One region of the Nonomuraea sp. NPDC003560 genome, then DNA from elsewhere that is predicted to be linked to it. Evidence: riboswitches for the same ligand, from Rfam matches in the RefSeq annotation. Region 1 holds a riboswitch; each other region holds the start of a gene.
What was found. A riboswitch is a leader RNA that binds a small molecule or an ion and turns the genes downstream of it on or off. The one in region 1 is predicted to bind cyclic di-AMP.

Region 2: linked by a shared signal. The riboswitch ahead of ACFYUV_RS41225 (hypothetical protein) and the one ahead of ACFYUV_RS18535 (CHAP domain-containing protein) in region 1 are both predicted to bind cyclic di-AMP.
Region 3: linked by a shared signal. The riboswitch ahead of ACFYUV_RS07810 (C40 family peptidase) and the one ahead of ACFYUV_RS18535 (CHAP domain-containing protein) in region 1 are both predicted to bind cyclic di-AMP.
Region 4: linked by a shared signal. The riboswitch ahead of ACFYUV_RS28020 (CHAP domain-containing protein) and the one ahead of ACFYUV_RS18535 (CHAP domain-containing protein) in region 1 are both predicted to bind cyclic di-AMP.

What each region holds. Positions count from the first base shown of each region.
Region 1 is NZ_JBIAOF010000004.1:510,597-514,002, reverse strand. It holds gene ACFYUV_RS18540 (class I SAM-dependent methyltransferase) at 54-872, shown strand; gene ACFYUV_RS18535 (CHAP domain-containing protein) at 927-1,622, opposite strand; cyclic di-AMP (ydaO/yuaA leader) riboswitch at 1,636-1,773, opposite strand; gene ACFYUV_RS18530 (Gfo/Idh/MocA family protein) at 1,891-2,844, opposite strand; gene ACFYUV_RS18525 (aldo/keto reductase) at 2,864-3,406, opposite strand, start outside.
Region 2 is NZ_JBIAOF010000013.1:359,121-362,526, reverse strand. It holds gene ACFYUV_RS41235 (DeoR/GlpR family DNA-binding transcription regulator) at 1-372, shown strand, start outside; gene galT (galactose-1-phosphate uridylyltransferase) at 369-1,439, shown strand; cyclic di-AMP (ydaO/yuaA leader) riboswitch at 1,508-1,646, shown strand; gene ACFYUV_RS41225 (hypothetical protein) at 1,652-2,629, shown strand; gene sigJ (RNA polymerase sigma factor SigJ) at 2,645-3,406, opposite strand, start outside.
Region 3 is NZ_JBIAOF010000002.1:528,676-532,081, forward strand. It holds gene ACFYUV_RS07800 (NYN domain-containing protein) at 1-216, shown strand, start outside; gene ACFYUV_RS07805 (NlpC/P60 family protein) at 349-1,275, shown strand; cyclic di-AMP (ydaO/yuaA leader) riboswitch at 1,626-1,790, shown strand; gene ACFYUV_RS07810 (C40 family peptidase) at 1,921-2,403, shown strand; gene ACFYUV_RS07815 (hypothetical protein) at 2,574-3,406, shown strand, end outside.
Region 4 is NZ_JBIAOF010000007.1:313,770-317,175, forward strand. It holds gene ACFYUV_RS28010 (glycosyl hydrolase family 18 protein) at 1-400, opposite strand, end outside; gene ACFYUV_RS28015 (luciferase family protein) at 643-990, shown strand; cyclic di-AMP (ydaO/yuaA leader) riboswitch at 1,251-1,388, shown strand; gene ACFYUV_RS28020 (CHAP domain-containing protein) at 1,403-2,122, shown strand; gene ACFYUV_RS28025 (TetR/AcrR family transcriptional regulator) at 2,201-2,749, opposite strand; gene ACFYUV_RS28030 (nuclear transport factor 2 family protein) at 2,847-3,323, shown strand; gene ACFYUV_RS28035 (Tm-1-like ATP-binding domain-containing protein) at 3,354-3,406, shown strand, end outside.

The DNA.
Region 1 (3,406 bases):
CAGGGCACCGTACCGGTCGTGCGGCGGGGTGGCCGATGTGCCATCCTCGCCCCATGCCCCAACCCGCACCAGACGCCCCCGTGCCCAACCGGGCCCTGTGGGACGAGCGCGCCCGCGTCCACGGCTCCACCTCGGCCGACCGGTTCTACGACGTCGACGCCTTCCTCGCCGGCCGGCAGACCCTCTACCCGCTCGAACGCCGCCTGGCCGGCGACGTCGCCGGCCGGGACCTGCTCCACCTGCAGTGCCACTTCGGCCTGGACACGCTGAGCTGGGCACGTCTCGGAGCGCGGGTGACCGGCGTCGACTTCTCCCCGGTGGCGGTCGCGCGCGCCCGCGAGCTGGCGGCCAGGGCAGGGCTGGCGGCCACGTTCGTGGAGGCGGACACGCAGCGGCTGCCGGCGGAGCTGGCCGGCGGCTTCGACGTGGCGGTGGCCACGTACGGCGTGTTGTGCTGGATCGGCGACCTGGACGCCTGGATGCGCGGCGCGGCCATGGCGCTGCGGCCCGGCGGCCGGCTGGTGCTGGTCGACCTGCATCCGGCCTACCAGACGGTGGCCTCGCTCGACCCGCTGGTGGCCGACTGGCCCTACGGCGGCGGCCAGGCCCACCGGGAGACGGTGACCGGCACGTACGCCGACGCCGCGGTGGTGACCGGGACCCACGAGGCGGTCGAGTACCCGTACTCGGTGGGCGAGATCGTCACGGCGGCGGCGCGGGCCGGGTTCACGGTGGCCGAGCTGGGCGAGCACGTCGAGACCGACCTCGACCCGCGCGGCCTGCTGCCGGAGGGCGCGGACGGCCGGTACCGGTTCCCGTTCGGGGACTCGCACCTGCCGATCCTCTACTCGCTGGCGGCGGTCCGGCCCTGAGACGCGGCGAGCGCGCGTCCCTCGTGCGGGACGCGCGCTCGGAGCGGGCGGAGGTCAGCTCGCGTACTGCGGGTATCCGTAGCCGACGACCTGCGACTTCGGACGGACGCGCTCCTCGACCTTGCCGTTGCCGGTGTTGCCCTCGATCGTGGAGATCGTGCCATCGCCGTTGTCCTTGACGACGAAGCCGACGTGCTGGATGGCGTCCAGGCTCTTGCTGCCGCCCCAGGAGAAGAAGACCACCGCGCCGGGCCTGGCCTCGGCGCCCCAGCGGTCGTTGGCGGCGAACCACTTGGCGTGGGCCACGGTCCAGGCGTCCCAGCCGACCTGCGGGCGGGCGCCGGTCTGCTCGCCGACCCAGGAGACGAAGATCGAGCACCAGGGGGCGTTCAGGTACATGGCGCGGGTGCCGCCGTCGCGGGCGATGGTCTCGGCGGCGCGCTTGGAGTCGGCGTACCACTTCTGGAACTTGGTGCCGCCGCCATAGGCGTTCTCGGAGGTGCCGACCTGGGCCTTGGCCATCGCCAGGACCTGCTGGGCGGTGACGTTGACCTGGGTCTCCTCCGCCTTGCGGGTCTGGGCGGCGGCCTGCGGCGCGGCGGCCGAGTGGCCGGCCGCGGCGGCCGGGCCGGCGCTGTCGGCGGCGGCGGTGGTGGCGTGAGCGCCGATGGCGGAGGCGAGGATGGCCGCGCCGAGCGCGGCGTGGGCGTAGGTGATCTTCGGGGCACGGATGGGACGGTGCGTGGCCATCGAGGGCATTGACTCCTTGCTTCCATGCCGCTTACCGGGTTAGCTGACGGGTTCGGACGTGGAAGCTGCCCTACGGCACCGAAGTGCCGATTCACCCCAAAGGACGTGGGTCCCCGGTTCCGCCCGGAGGCGGATTCAGCGGTCACAGGACGATCCTGTGAAATGTCTTGCGATGGTTGGACAAAGCCGGATAAACCGGACATCTGCCGCGAGATGCCCCACAAGGTAATACATCGGGCAAGAGCCAGGCAAGTGGCTAAAGGTCCAGCTAGGAGAGTTGGGCCCGTGCTTCGGCCAGAAGCCCCATCATGGCAAGGGATTCGTCAAGCGGCATGATCTCGCTCTCCGTGCGGCCCTCGATCGTGGCCGCGCGCACCTCGCGCAGCTCGCCCGCGTAACCGTTGTCGGCCGGGTCGAGCACCAGCTCCTCCGTCTCCATCGACGGCCCCGACAGCAGCACCCGCCGCGGCGCCCAGAACGGCGCCAGGATGTCGGCCCGCATCGACGTGCCCACCACGCTCGCGTCGTTGGCGTGATGCGCCAGCAGCGACACGTCCACCAGGGCCCGCCGACCGTCGGGGTACAGCAGCAGCCCGCCGGCCTCGGCGTCGACCCCGCTGGGCGCCAGCGAGCCGGCCATCCGCAGCTCCGCGGGCATGCCGAGCAGCAGCTGGGCCAGCCCGAACGGGTAGATCCCCAGGTCGAGCAGCGCCCCGCCGCCCAGCTCCGGCGCCCACAGCCGATGGGCGGGGTCGTAGGGCAGCGCGAAGCCGAACGAGGCCCGCACCGACCGGATCTCACCGAAGCGCGGATCGGCCGCCACCCGCTGGATGAGCGGGTTGAAGCGCATCCACATGGCCTCCATGAGGAAGACCCCGGCCGCGCGGGCCAGCGCCACCATGCGCCCGGCGTCGGCCACGTCGGCCGCCAGCGGCTTCTCGCACAGCACCGACTTGCCCGCCGCGATGGCCGCCTCGGCCACCTCCAGGTGCTGGGCGTGCGGCGTGGCGACGTAGATCGCGTCGACGGCCGGATCGGCGCACAGGGCCTCGTAGGAGCCGTAGGCCGACTCCGCGCCCAGCTCGTCGGCCAGCGCCCGCGCCCTGAGCGGGCTCCGCGAGCCGACGGCGGCCACCCGCATGCCGGGCTCGGCCACGATGGCCGCCCCCACGGTACGCGCGATGCCGCCGGTCGCCGCTATTCCCCAGGTGAAATCTCGCACGACCGAGATCGTAGAGCGCTCAGGTCAGGTTGAACGAGTCGGGGTCGGGCCCGATCCGCCGCCCCGCGTTCATCGCGCCGATGGCCGCCATGTCCTCGGTGTCGAGGATGAAGTCGAACACGTCGATGTTCTCCTCGATCCGCGACGGCGTGACCGACTTGGGGATCACCACGTTGCCGAGCTGCAGGTGCCAGCGGAGCACGATCTGGGCGGGCGTCTTGCCGTACTTCTCCGACAGCACGCGCAGCGCCGGGTCGGCCAGCAGCCCCTTGCCCTGCCCGAGCGGGCTCCACGCCTCGGTCAGGATGCCGTTGGCCTCGTGGAAGGCCCGCATCTCGCGCTGCTGGAAGTACGGGTGGAGCTCGATCTGGTTGATCGACGGCGTGATGTCGGTCTCCTCCATCAGCCGGGTCAGGGTGGCGACCGTGAAGTTGGAGACCCCGATGGCCTTGGCCCGGCCGTCCCGGTAGATCTTCTCCAGCCCCCGCCAGGCCTGCACGTACCTGTCCTGCTCCGGGACCGGCCAGTGGATCAGGAAAAGATCTACGTAGTCGAGGCCCAG
Region 2 (3,406 bases), on a different contig from region 1:
GCCGACCGCACGGTCGTGCTGACCGGCGGCGTGCGCACGCCCTCCGACGCGCTCGTCGGCCCCGTGGCGGTGGCGGCCATCCGCCGCCTGCACGTGGACACGCTCTTCCTCGGGGTGCACGGCATGAGCCTGCGCGCCGGTTTCACCACGCCCAACCTGCTGGAGTCCGAGACCGACAGGGAGCTGGTGGCCGCGGCGCACCGCCTGGTGGTCCCCGCCGACCACACCAAATGGAACACGGTCGGCATCAGCACGATCGCCGAGCTGACCGAGGCCGACGTGGTCATCAGCGACGCGGGGCTGCCCGAGGAAGCACGCACCGAGCTGGCCGAACGGGCCGGAGAACTGATCATCGCGGAGGGCACGCCTTGAAGCGCACCATCACCCACCTGGCAGACGGCCGAGAGCTGATCTACTTCGACCGGCGCGACGACGCCGACCGGAGCGCGATCGACCGGCGGCCGCTCGATCCGCGGCCGGTGGCCTCCGAGCTGCGCTACGACCCGCTGACCGAGGAGTGGATCGCGATCGCCGGCCACCGGCAGACGCGAACGTTCCTGCCGCCGGCCGACGAGTGCCCGTTGTGCCCGTCGTCCGCCACGCGGGCGTCGGAGATCCCGGCCCATGACTATGACGTGGTGGTGTTCGAGAACCGCTTCCCCTCTTTCTCCGGAAATTTTGGGACTTACGGGGATGTCGGCGGCCTGAGTGAGGTGCGGCCGGGTGTCGGGCGGTGTGAGGTGGTGTGCTTCACCTCCGACCACTCCTCCTCCTTCTCCAGGCTCTCCAACGCCCAGGTCAGGCTGGTCATGGAGGCGTGGGCCGACCGCACGGCCGAGTTGTCCGGCATCGAGGGCGTCGAGCAGGTGTTCTGCTTCGAGAACCGGGGCGAGGAGATCGGCATCACGCTCCCCCACCCGCACGGGCAGATCTACGCCTATCCCTACGTGACCCCGCGCACCAAGCTCCAGCTGGGGGCCGCCGCGCGGCACACGGGCGGGAACCTGTTCGCCGACGTGCTGGCCGCCGAGCAGGCCGCCGGCACGCGGGTGGTGGCCGCCAACGAGCTCTGGACGGCGTTCGTGCCGGCCGCCGCGCGCTGGCCGTTCGAGGTGCACGTGTATCCGCACCGGCAGGTGCCCGACCTGGCGGCGCTGTCGGAGGAGGAGCGGGCCGCGTTCGCGCCGCTGTACACCTCGGTGCTGCGGGCGCTCGACGCGCTGTTCGGGGTGGCGATGCCGTACATCTCGGCCTGGCACCAGGCGCCGGTGCGGTACGGCCGTGAGCTGGCCTACCTGCACCTGGAGCTGTTCAGCATCAGGCGGGCGCCCGGGAAGCTGAAGTACCTGGCGGGCTCGGAGTCGGCCATGGGGGCCTTCGTCAACGACGTGCTGCCGGAGGAGGCGGCACGCATGTTGCGATCACGAATTGATCACTAATTGGTTTCTCATTAAAGTCGCATGACTCGTGATCTACCACTAATATCCCGTTAGACATCGGCCATAACGGTCGTTGTACGCCTAATCCCGGGCGTGTTGCCCGGGAGCCGGGGACCCATCGCATCCGGGGTGAATCCGCGCAAGTGGTAGGGACTGCTCCCGTGCCCGAACCCGTCAGCTAACCCGGCCGGCAGAGGGAGAGGAACAACCACGTGGCGGCTTCGTCCCCCGCGAGTCTTGCCGTCGGTCTCATCACCGCCACCGCCCTGCTCGTCCATCCGGCCGCGGCCTCGGTCTCCGGGGCAGCCGCCGTGGCGGCCGCGCCCAAGCCGTCCGAGGCGCAGCTGCGGGCCCAGCTCAAGGAGCTCAACCGCAAGGTCGACAAGCTCATCGAGACGTACAACCTCAAGCGGGTCGAGCTGGCCAAGGCCCAGCAGGCCGCCACCGCGGCCCAGCAGCGGCTCGCCGCCGCCGAGCAGGCGCTGGCCACGGCCGAGCAGCGGGTCGCCGAGATCGCCCGGCTGCGCTACCAGAACGGCGACACCTCCCTGCCGGCGTTCATGATGACCCCGGACGGCGGCGGCGCGGCCGTGCTCGAACAGCTCACCGCCGAGCAGCAGGCGGTCGTGGACAGCGTGGCCAAGGCCCGCGACGACCAGAAGAAGGCCGCCACGGCCGCCGCCGCGCTCGCGACGGAGCTGAAGGCGGGCACGGCGGAGGTGGCCGAGCAGCGCGACGACGCCCAGGACGTCATCGACGACATCAAGAAGAAGCTCCAGGACCTGGTGCCGTTCGGGCCGGGCAAGAAGTCCGACGGGAGCTGGGCGCCCGAGCTGCCGGCCGGCTCGGACAACATCACGCCGCGCACCCGGCTGATGCGCGCGCAGGTGCAGAAGAACTTCTCGCTGCCGTACGAGGTGGGCTGCTTCCGGTCCGGCTCCAGCGGCGAGCACCCGCTCGGCCGGGCCTGCGACTTCATGATGAGCACAGGCGGCACCATGCCGAGCGCCGTCAACAACGCCCTCGGCGACCGGCTGGCCGACTGGGCGCTGAAGAACAAGGCCAAGCTGGGCGTCAAGTACGTGATCTGGAAGCAGCGCATCAACCAGGGCTCGGGCTGGCGCGCGATGTCCGACCGCGGCAGCATCACCGAGAACCACTACGACCACGTGCACATCTCGATGAACTAGCCGCGGACCGGCGGCTCAGCGGATGCCGGTGAGCTTGTCGGGGTTGGTGACGGAGTAGACGGCGGCGATCCGGTCGCCCTCGGGCGTGAGATCGACGACGACCACGGCCAGCGGGCCGTCACCGGAGAAGACGAGCGCGCACGGGTCGCCGGCCACCCGCCGGTAGCGCAGGTCCACCGCGCCCGGGGTCAGCGTCGCGGCGACGGACATGAACACCGCCGCGACCTGGTCCCGGCCGTGGACCGGGTGCAGGCTGGTGGCCGGTCCCTTGCCGCCGCCGTCGGTCCACAGGGTCACCTCCGGCGCCAGCACCTCCAGCAGGGCCCGCAGGTCACCGCCGAGGGCGGCCGCGGCGAACCGCTCGGTCACCTCGGCGTGGACGTCGGGCTGGGGCCGGTGACGAGGACGGCGCGCGTGGACGTGGCGGCGCGCGCGGGCCGCGAGCTGCCGGACCGCCGCCGGCGTGCGCCCGAGGATGCCGGCCGTCTCCGGGTGGCTGAAACCGAACACCTCGTGCAGCACGAAGACCGCTCGTTCCAGCGGTGACAGGGTCTCCAGCACGACCAGCACCGCCATCGACAACGACTCCCCGCCCTCGGCGGCGCCTCCGGCGTTGTCGGGGGCCGTGACCAGCGGTTCCGGCAGCCAGGGGCCGACGTAGGTCTCCTGCCGGCGGCTCAGGTCCGCCCGCCGGGCGAGCGCCTGGTTCACCGCGATCCGCACCAGGTAGGCCCGGACGTTCTCCACCGGTCCGGCGTCCGGCCTGCGGTGCCGGGC
Region 3 (3,406 bases), on a different contig from region 1:
CCGGTGCAGGTGGTGGCGCCGCGCGGGGTGCGGGTGCTGTTCAGCGCGCCGGGGGAGATCGCCGACGACCTGATCCGCCAGCTCGTCCGGGCCGAGCCGCCCGGCCGGGCCGTGGCCGTCGTCTCCTCCGACCGCGAGGTAGCCGAGTCCGTACGCCGGATGGGCGCCAGACCGGTTCCGTCCGGTCTGCTGCTGCGCCGGCTGGGCCGCGCATAAGTTACGAATTAGCACTATTGGCGAGACCCAACCCGCCACTTCTGTACTATTTCGCCCCAGGTGTAATCCCTGGGAGGCGACGCTGTGAGGTTTGGCCGGGTGACGGTGGCCGCGGGTCTCGCGATCGGACTGATGACGGTCCCGATGGGTGCGGCGCTCGCTGATCCCAAGCCCACTCTCAAACAGGCCAAGGCCAAGCTGGAGAAGCTGAACGACAAGGCCGACAAGGTGGTCGACCGGTACAACACGGCGACCGAGAACTACAAGAAGGCCAAGGACGCCTACATCAGGCTCAACGACCGCTACAAGCAGAAGCTGCAGACGGTCGCCGACCTCCGCGCCGAGATCATCAGGGTGGCGGTGGACTCCTACAAGCTGGGCGGGGACGTCACCTCCCTGCCCGGCATGGTCGGCGTCGACGATCCCGAGAACCTGCTGGCCGGGCTGGCCATGGCCGGGCAGCTCTCGCGCGAGCGGCTGGAGAAGCTGGCCGCCTTCGACCGCGAGAACAAGGGGCTCAAGGCCGAGCGCGACAATGCCGAGACCGCGCTCGCCGACGCCGACAAGGAGCGGGACGCCGTCCAGCGGGAGCGGGCCGAGGTGCTGAAGCTGGTCGGCCAGCAGAAGAAGCTCCTGGACAAGCTGGGGGCCTACAACCCGGGCAATCCCAACAGCACCGGCATCAAGTACACCGGTCCCGCCTCGGGCAGCGCGGCGGCCGTCCTGAACTTCGCCTTCGCCCAGGTGGGCAAGCCGTACATCTACGGGGGCACGGGCCCGCGCGGCTACGACTGCTCAGGGCTGACGCAGGCCGCCTGGCGCGCCGCCGGCGTCTCACTGCCGCGTACGACGTGGCAGCAGTGGGCCTGGGGCGCGAGCCGGAAGGTGGACCTCAAGGACCTCCAGCCGGGTGACCTCATCTTCAGCGAGGGGCTCGGGCACGTCAGCATCTACGCGGGTGGCGGCAAGATCGTTCATGCGCCGCAGACGGGCGACGTCGTCAAGGTCGTCCGCCTCGCCGACTACGGTCGCCCGCTCGTCGGAGCCATCCGCCCCTGACTCGGCCCCCGCCCGAAATCTCGGGCGGCTTCGGCGTGCCCGTGAGCGCTGCGGCGAACGGGACAAACGGGGCGAAAGGGCCCTGACAATCAGGTGTGCCGGGAAGTGTGAGAAGGGTCACAAAGCGGTAACGGAGTCCTGAGGTCCAGCAGGGGTTTCACCCTTGACTTGCACCTTTATCTGATCTTTACAGGCCGAGTCTCCCTTTGCCAAATCTTGACCCCTCGGCGTAGTTTCTGGCGTCGCGGTCAGCAAGCCATGCGCACCGCGGATCGACATCGGAACCCCGATGCGGACCAGATAAAAATCCAGCGGTCGCCGCCGATATCCCCGTTCAGGCACAACCATCGGGCGGCGACCTGCCGAGTCCGTGCAGCCAGGAGGCACGGAGCCGGGGACCCAAAGATCCCGTCATCCCCCGGGATCAGGGGTGAATCGGCGCGTCTTTCGCGCCGTAGGGCGACTTCCAGGCCCGAATCCGTCAGCTAACCCGGTAGGCGTTCGTGGAAGACACAAGGAGAAATCCTGTCTACCTCCCTGCATAACCCCCGTCTGTCCCGTCTTGCCCTGAGGGGCGTCGCACTCACGATGACCGTGACGGCCGGAGGTGCGGTTCTCCATGCCGTACCGGCCGGGGCGCAGACGGTGAGCGAATCGGCCGCCAGGCTCACCGCGGTGTCCAGCACCGCCAAGGCGGCCACTGCGAAGTCGGCCAGGTCGGCGAAGACCGTCAGGTCTGCCAAGTCGGCCAAGGCCGCGCGGCAGGCGTCGAAGGCCCGCAGGGCCGTCGCCGTCGCCAAGCATCAGGTCGGCGACCCGTACCGGTACGGGGCCACGGGCCCTGGTGCGTTCGACTGCTCCGGACTCGTCCAGTACGCCTGGAAGAAGGCCGGGGTACGACTCCCGCGCGTGACGAACAGCCAGTTCGCCCGCATCAAGCGCAAGGTCTCCTGGCGCAATCTCAAGCCGGGCGACCTGATGTTCTTCAACGGGCTGGGCCACGTCGGCATGTACGTCGGCCACGGCAAGATGGTCCATTCGCCGCGGACCGGCGAACGGGTGCGCATCGACAAACTGGGCGGATGGCGGAAGTCGTCGTTCGTCGGCGCGGTGCGTCCCGGCGCGTGACAACGGGCCCCGCCCGGACCCTCCCCGGTCCGGGCCGGGGCCTGTCGCATGCCCGGCCCCGAGCAGGACCCGGTCTGGCGAAGGGCTCGGCTCCGGGACGGGATCGGTCCGGCGAAGGGCTCGGCCTCGGGAAGGGGCCGGGAGGGGCGTGGGCCTACTAGCATCGGGCCGTGTCCTCGCAGGTGCGTCCGTCCCTTCGCGGTCCGCGGCTGCTCCTCTCGGTCCTGCTGCTGTCGACGGCGGTGCTCGTGGTGGCCGACGCGCCGCCCGCCGCCGTCCTGCCCGCCGGGGCGCGCGGGTTGTGGAGCGACGGCGGTCAGGTGGCCCGCGGCGCGCGGTCCGTGGTCGTGGGGCACCGCGCAGAGCCCGGCGTGCTCGCCGATCTGGCCCGCCGCGCGGATCTCGCCGGACGGCGGGTGTCCGCGATGCTCGGCCGGCCGGTGCGCGCGCTGGTCGTCGTGCCGGACTCCGACGCCGAGGCGGCCGGGCTGGCGCGCACGGGCCCGCTGGACGGGCTGGCCGCGGTGGCCGACGGCGCCAGGGTGATCGTCGTGCCCGGCTCGTTCGCCCGGCTCACCTCCACGGGACGTGACGTTGTCCTCACCCATGAGCTCACCCACGTCGCCGCGGGCACCGACCGGCTGCCCGTCTGGCTCTACGAGGGGTTTGCCGACTACGTGGCCTACCGCGACGCCGGACTCCCCGTCGGGACGGCCGCCGCCGAACTCGCCGCCGACGTAAGGGCCGGCCGGCTGCCGAGCGAGTTGCCCGGACCTGCGGCTTTCGCCCCCACGGCCGCCGATCCCGGACGGCTCGCGCGGGCGTACCAGGAGGCCTGGATGGCGTGTCGCTTCCTCGCGGACCGGTTCGGTGACGGGACCCTGGTACGGCTCTACCGTGATGCCCGCGTGGCCGGCGTCGATCAGGCGCTCGCCTCCGTGGGGCTCACCGCCGAGACGCTGGCGGCACGGTGGCGCGAGTACGTACGAGAGCAGCTCGCGTG
Region 4 (3,406 bases), on a different contig from region 1:
GGGTGCCGCCGCGGTAGACCTCGTAGCCGGTCACGGCCACGTTGTCGGTGGAGGCGTTCCAGGCCAGGGCCACGCTCGTGTCCGTGACGCCGGTCGAGCGCAGGTTGCCCGGCACGGACGGCGCGGTCGTGTCGCTGCCGCCGCCGCCGGAGACCTTCCACAGCGCCGCCACGTTCGGCGGCTCCCAGCCGGGCTGGGAGGTGTGCGCCTGGAGACAGACGTAGTCGACGCCGTTGTAGGTGACGACCGTGCCCGCCGTGTAGGCGGTCCACGGGGCCCAGGCCGCCGCGTACGCCACCGTGCTGGCGGAGGCGAGCGCCGGGGCGGCCACGGCCGCGGTGAGGGGCAGGGCCAACGCCGCCATTCCCGCCAGGACCTTGCTCAGAATGGTGTGTTTCATGTCGCTCCGACATCCGTTGGGGGGTGTGTGGGGAGTGGGATGGGAGACTTCTGGGGAAACTATTAGGAAAGTTTCCTTTAAGTTGTGAATCGACGGTAGCTTCTGCCTGGGGGAGCGTCAATACGTATCGGTCAGGTGTCCGTAATCGTGCCGGTCAGACCCCGGGCGCGCCCGTTCACGAGGGGATAACGGTTCAGGAACGGGGGCTGACGGCGGGGTGAGCCGTGGCTCAGCATTGGAGCGTGGCAGGAATCTCCGCCTGGCGGCGGACGCCCACGCGACGCGGGCCCTACGTGGTCCGCGCGGTCGCGGAGTTACGGTCCTGGCCGTCGCTGAACGTCAGCGGCACCGGTCAGCAGGTCACCTTCGCCGTACACGGAACCGAGATCCTGCGCCTGGCCGGCCGGGACGAGATCCACGTACGGCTCACCGCCCCCGCCATCGGCCGCCTGGAACCGTACCTGCGGGCGTGCGACCAGGTCCATGCCTGCCGCGACCGCGCCTGGGTCGCCGTACAGGTCGACGCCGAGCCCGATCTGGAATTGTTGCTGGCGCTCACGAGCGTGGCGATAAAGGCGCACGTGGCGTGAACCGATTCGGTGCGTAGCGTTTCTCCCACGCAGCGTCGAATTCATTGCCTCCATTTGCCTGGGAATTACTCGCCGGGTAGCTTGGTTGTACACAGCCGAACGGGGAGTCGTCCCAGGTAGGGATGGCATTGCCTGGGAATTACCCAAGCGGGACCCGTGTTGTACAGAGTCGATGCGGACATCCCCGCATCCGGGCGTCGCACATATATCTTCAGGCCCTTTCCCGGGCCCGGGAAGACGATGCGTCAGCCCTTTGCCTGACCAAGAGACCGCTGAATCCGCCTGTGCGCGGAACCGGGGACCCATGTGTCCAATGGGGTGAATCGGCACCGTGGTGCCGTAGGGCAGCTTCCCGCCCGAACCCGTCAGCTAACCCGGCAAGCGGCACGGAAGCTCAAGGAGTAACACCCTCATGGCCAAGCACCGTCTTCACCGTGCCTTCAAGCTCGACCTCGCCAAGATCGCTCTCGGCGCGACCGCCGTCGCCGGCGTGCTCGGCACGCACGCGGCAGTGAACGCCGACACCACCCACGCCACCGCCCACACCGCCACCCAGACCGCCAAGGTCGCCGGCGTGGCCGCCCAGCCGCTCGTCGCGCAGCACCGCGCCGCCGACGAGAGCGCCAAGGGCAAGGTCAACGTCACCGCCGCCCAGGTGCTGGCCACCGCCCGCGCCCAGGTCGGCACCTCCGAGGACGCCAACGGCGGCGGCACCAAGTTCCAGAAGTGGTACGCCGACTCGCAGCGCGCCGCCGAGACCGCCGCGCGTGACGGCGGCAACCGCGCCATGTACCTGAACGCCCCCTGGTGCTCGATGTTCGTCTCCTGGGTCGGCGAGCAGACCGGCGCCCGCCCGCAGGTCGGCTGGGACGCCTACACCGTGACCCACGCCAAGTGGTTCGCCGCCAACGACCGCTGGGGCACCGAGGCCAAGCCGGGCGCCGTCGTCTTCTTCTCCTGGAGCGGCAGCAAGAGCCTGAGCGACATCCAGCACGTCGGCTTCGTCGTCAAGGACAACGGCGACGGCACGATCTCCACGATCGAGGGCAACACCGGCAACGGCAAGGTCGAGCAGCGCGTCCGCCCGACCTCCCAGGTCGTCGGCTACGGCTACCCGTCGTACGCCGCCTGATCCTGCCAAGCGAAGAGCGCACTCCCCGCGGGGAGTGCGCTCTTTCGCGTTTCAGGACGGGAGTGCGCTTTTCGCGTTTCAGGGCCGCCGGTGCCGGTGGACCAGGACCGCCGCGGCCTGCCCGGCCGAGCGGGCCGCGCCCGGCTCCTCCGAGATCATCGCGGTGACCGTGGCGCCGTCGATCAGGGTGAGCAACTGCTCGGCGAGCAGGCCGGGGTCCCCGGCTCCCGCCTCCTCGGCGAGCGAGCGCAGGTAGGCGCGCAGGCGCCCCTTGTGCTCGCGCACCGCCGCGCGGACGGCGGCCGAACCGGCGCCCAGCTCGGCGAAGGCGTTGGCGAACCCGCAGCCGCGGAAGTCGTCCTCGGTGAACCAGCGTTCCAGCCACGCGAAGACCGCCGGGATGCGGTCGCCGGCGTCGGCCACGTACGCGGTGAGCGAGGCCATCCAGCGTTCGTCGCGCCGCCGCAGATAGGCCACGACCAGCGCCTCCTTCGACGGGAAACACTGGTAGAGGCGTTTCAGCGAGACGCCGGAGGCGGCCCGGATCTCGTCCATGCCGACCGCCTGCACGCCGCGGCGGTAGAACAGGTCGCCCGCGGCGTCCAGCAGCCGCTGCTCGTGATCCATGACACCCCTCCAGGTGCTTGCCGCGGAGAACGGTCGTTCTCTACGCTAGCGCACACCCCGGGAGAACGCCCGTTCTCTCGATCGGAGAGGACAGCCCATGACCCGCCCGCCCGTCCCGCCGTTCACCGAGGAGACCGCCCGGATCAAGGTCCAGGCCGCCGAGGACGCCTGGAACACCCGCGACCCCGACCGCGTCGCGCTCGCCTACACCGAGGACTCCGTGTGGCGCAACCGCGGCGAGTTCGTCACCGGCCGCGCCGAGATCGCGGAGTTCCTGCGCCGCAAGTGGGCCCGCGAACTGGACTACGCCCTGCGCAAAGAGCTGTGGGCGGTCACCGGCGACCGCATCGCCGTGCGCTTCCAGTACGAGTCCCGCGACGCCGCCGGCCAGTGGTGGCGCAGCTACGGCAACGAGCAGTGGGAGTTCGACGCCTCGGGGCTGATGCGCCGCCGCGAGGCCAGCATCAACGACGTCGCCATCACCGAGGAGGAACGCCGCATCTTCGGCTCCCGCCCGCTGTCCGAGCACGGCGTGGACGTGCTGGGCATCCGCCACGCGGAGATCGCCGGGTAAGGTCGGAAGGCCGATCGTAGGAGGTCTGACATGGCGGTCTTGCTGCTGGGCACCCTCGACACCAAGGGGGAGGAGTACGCCCT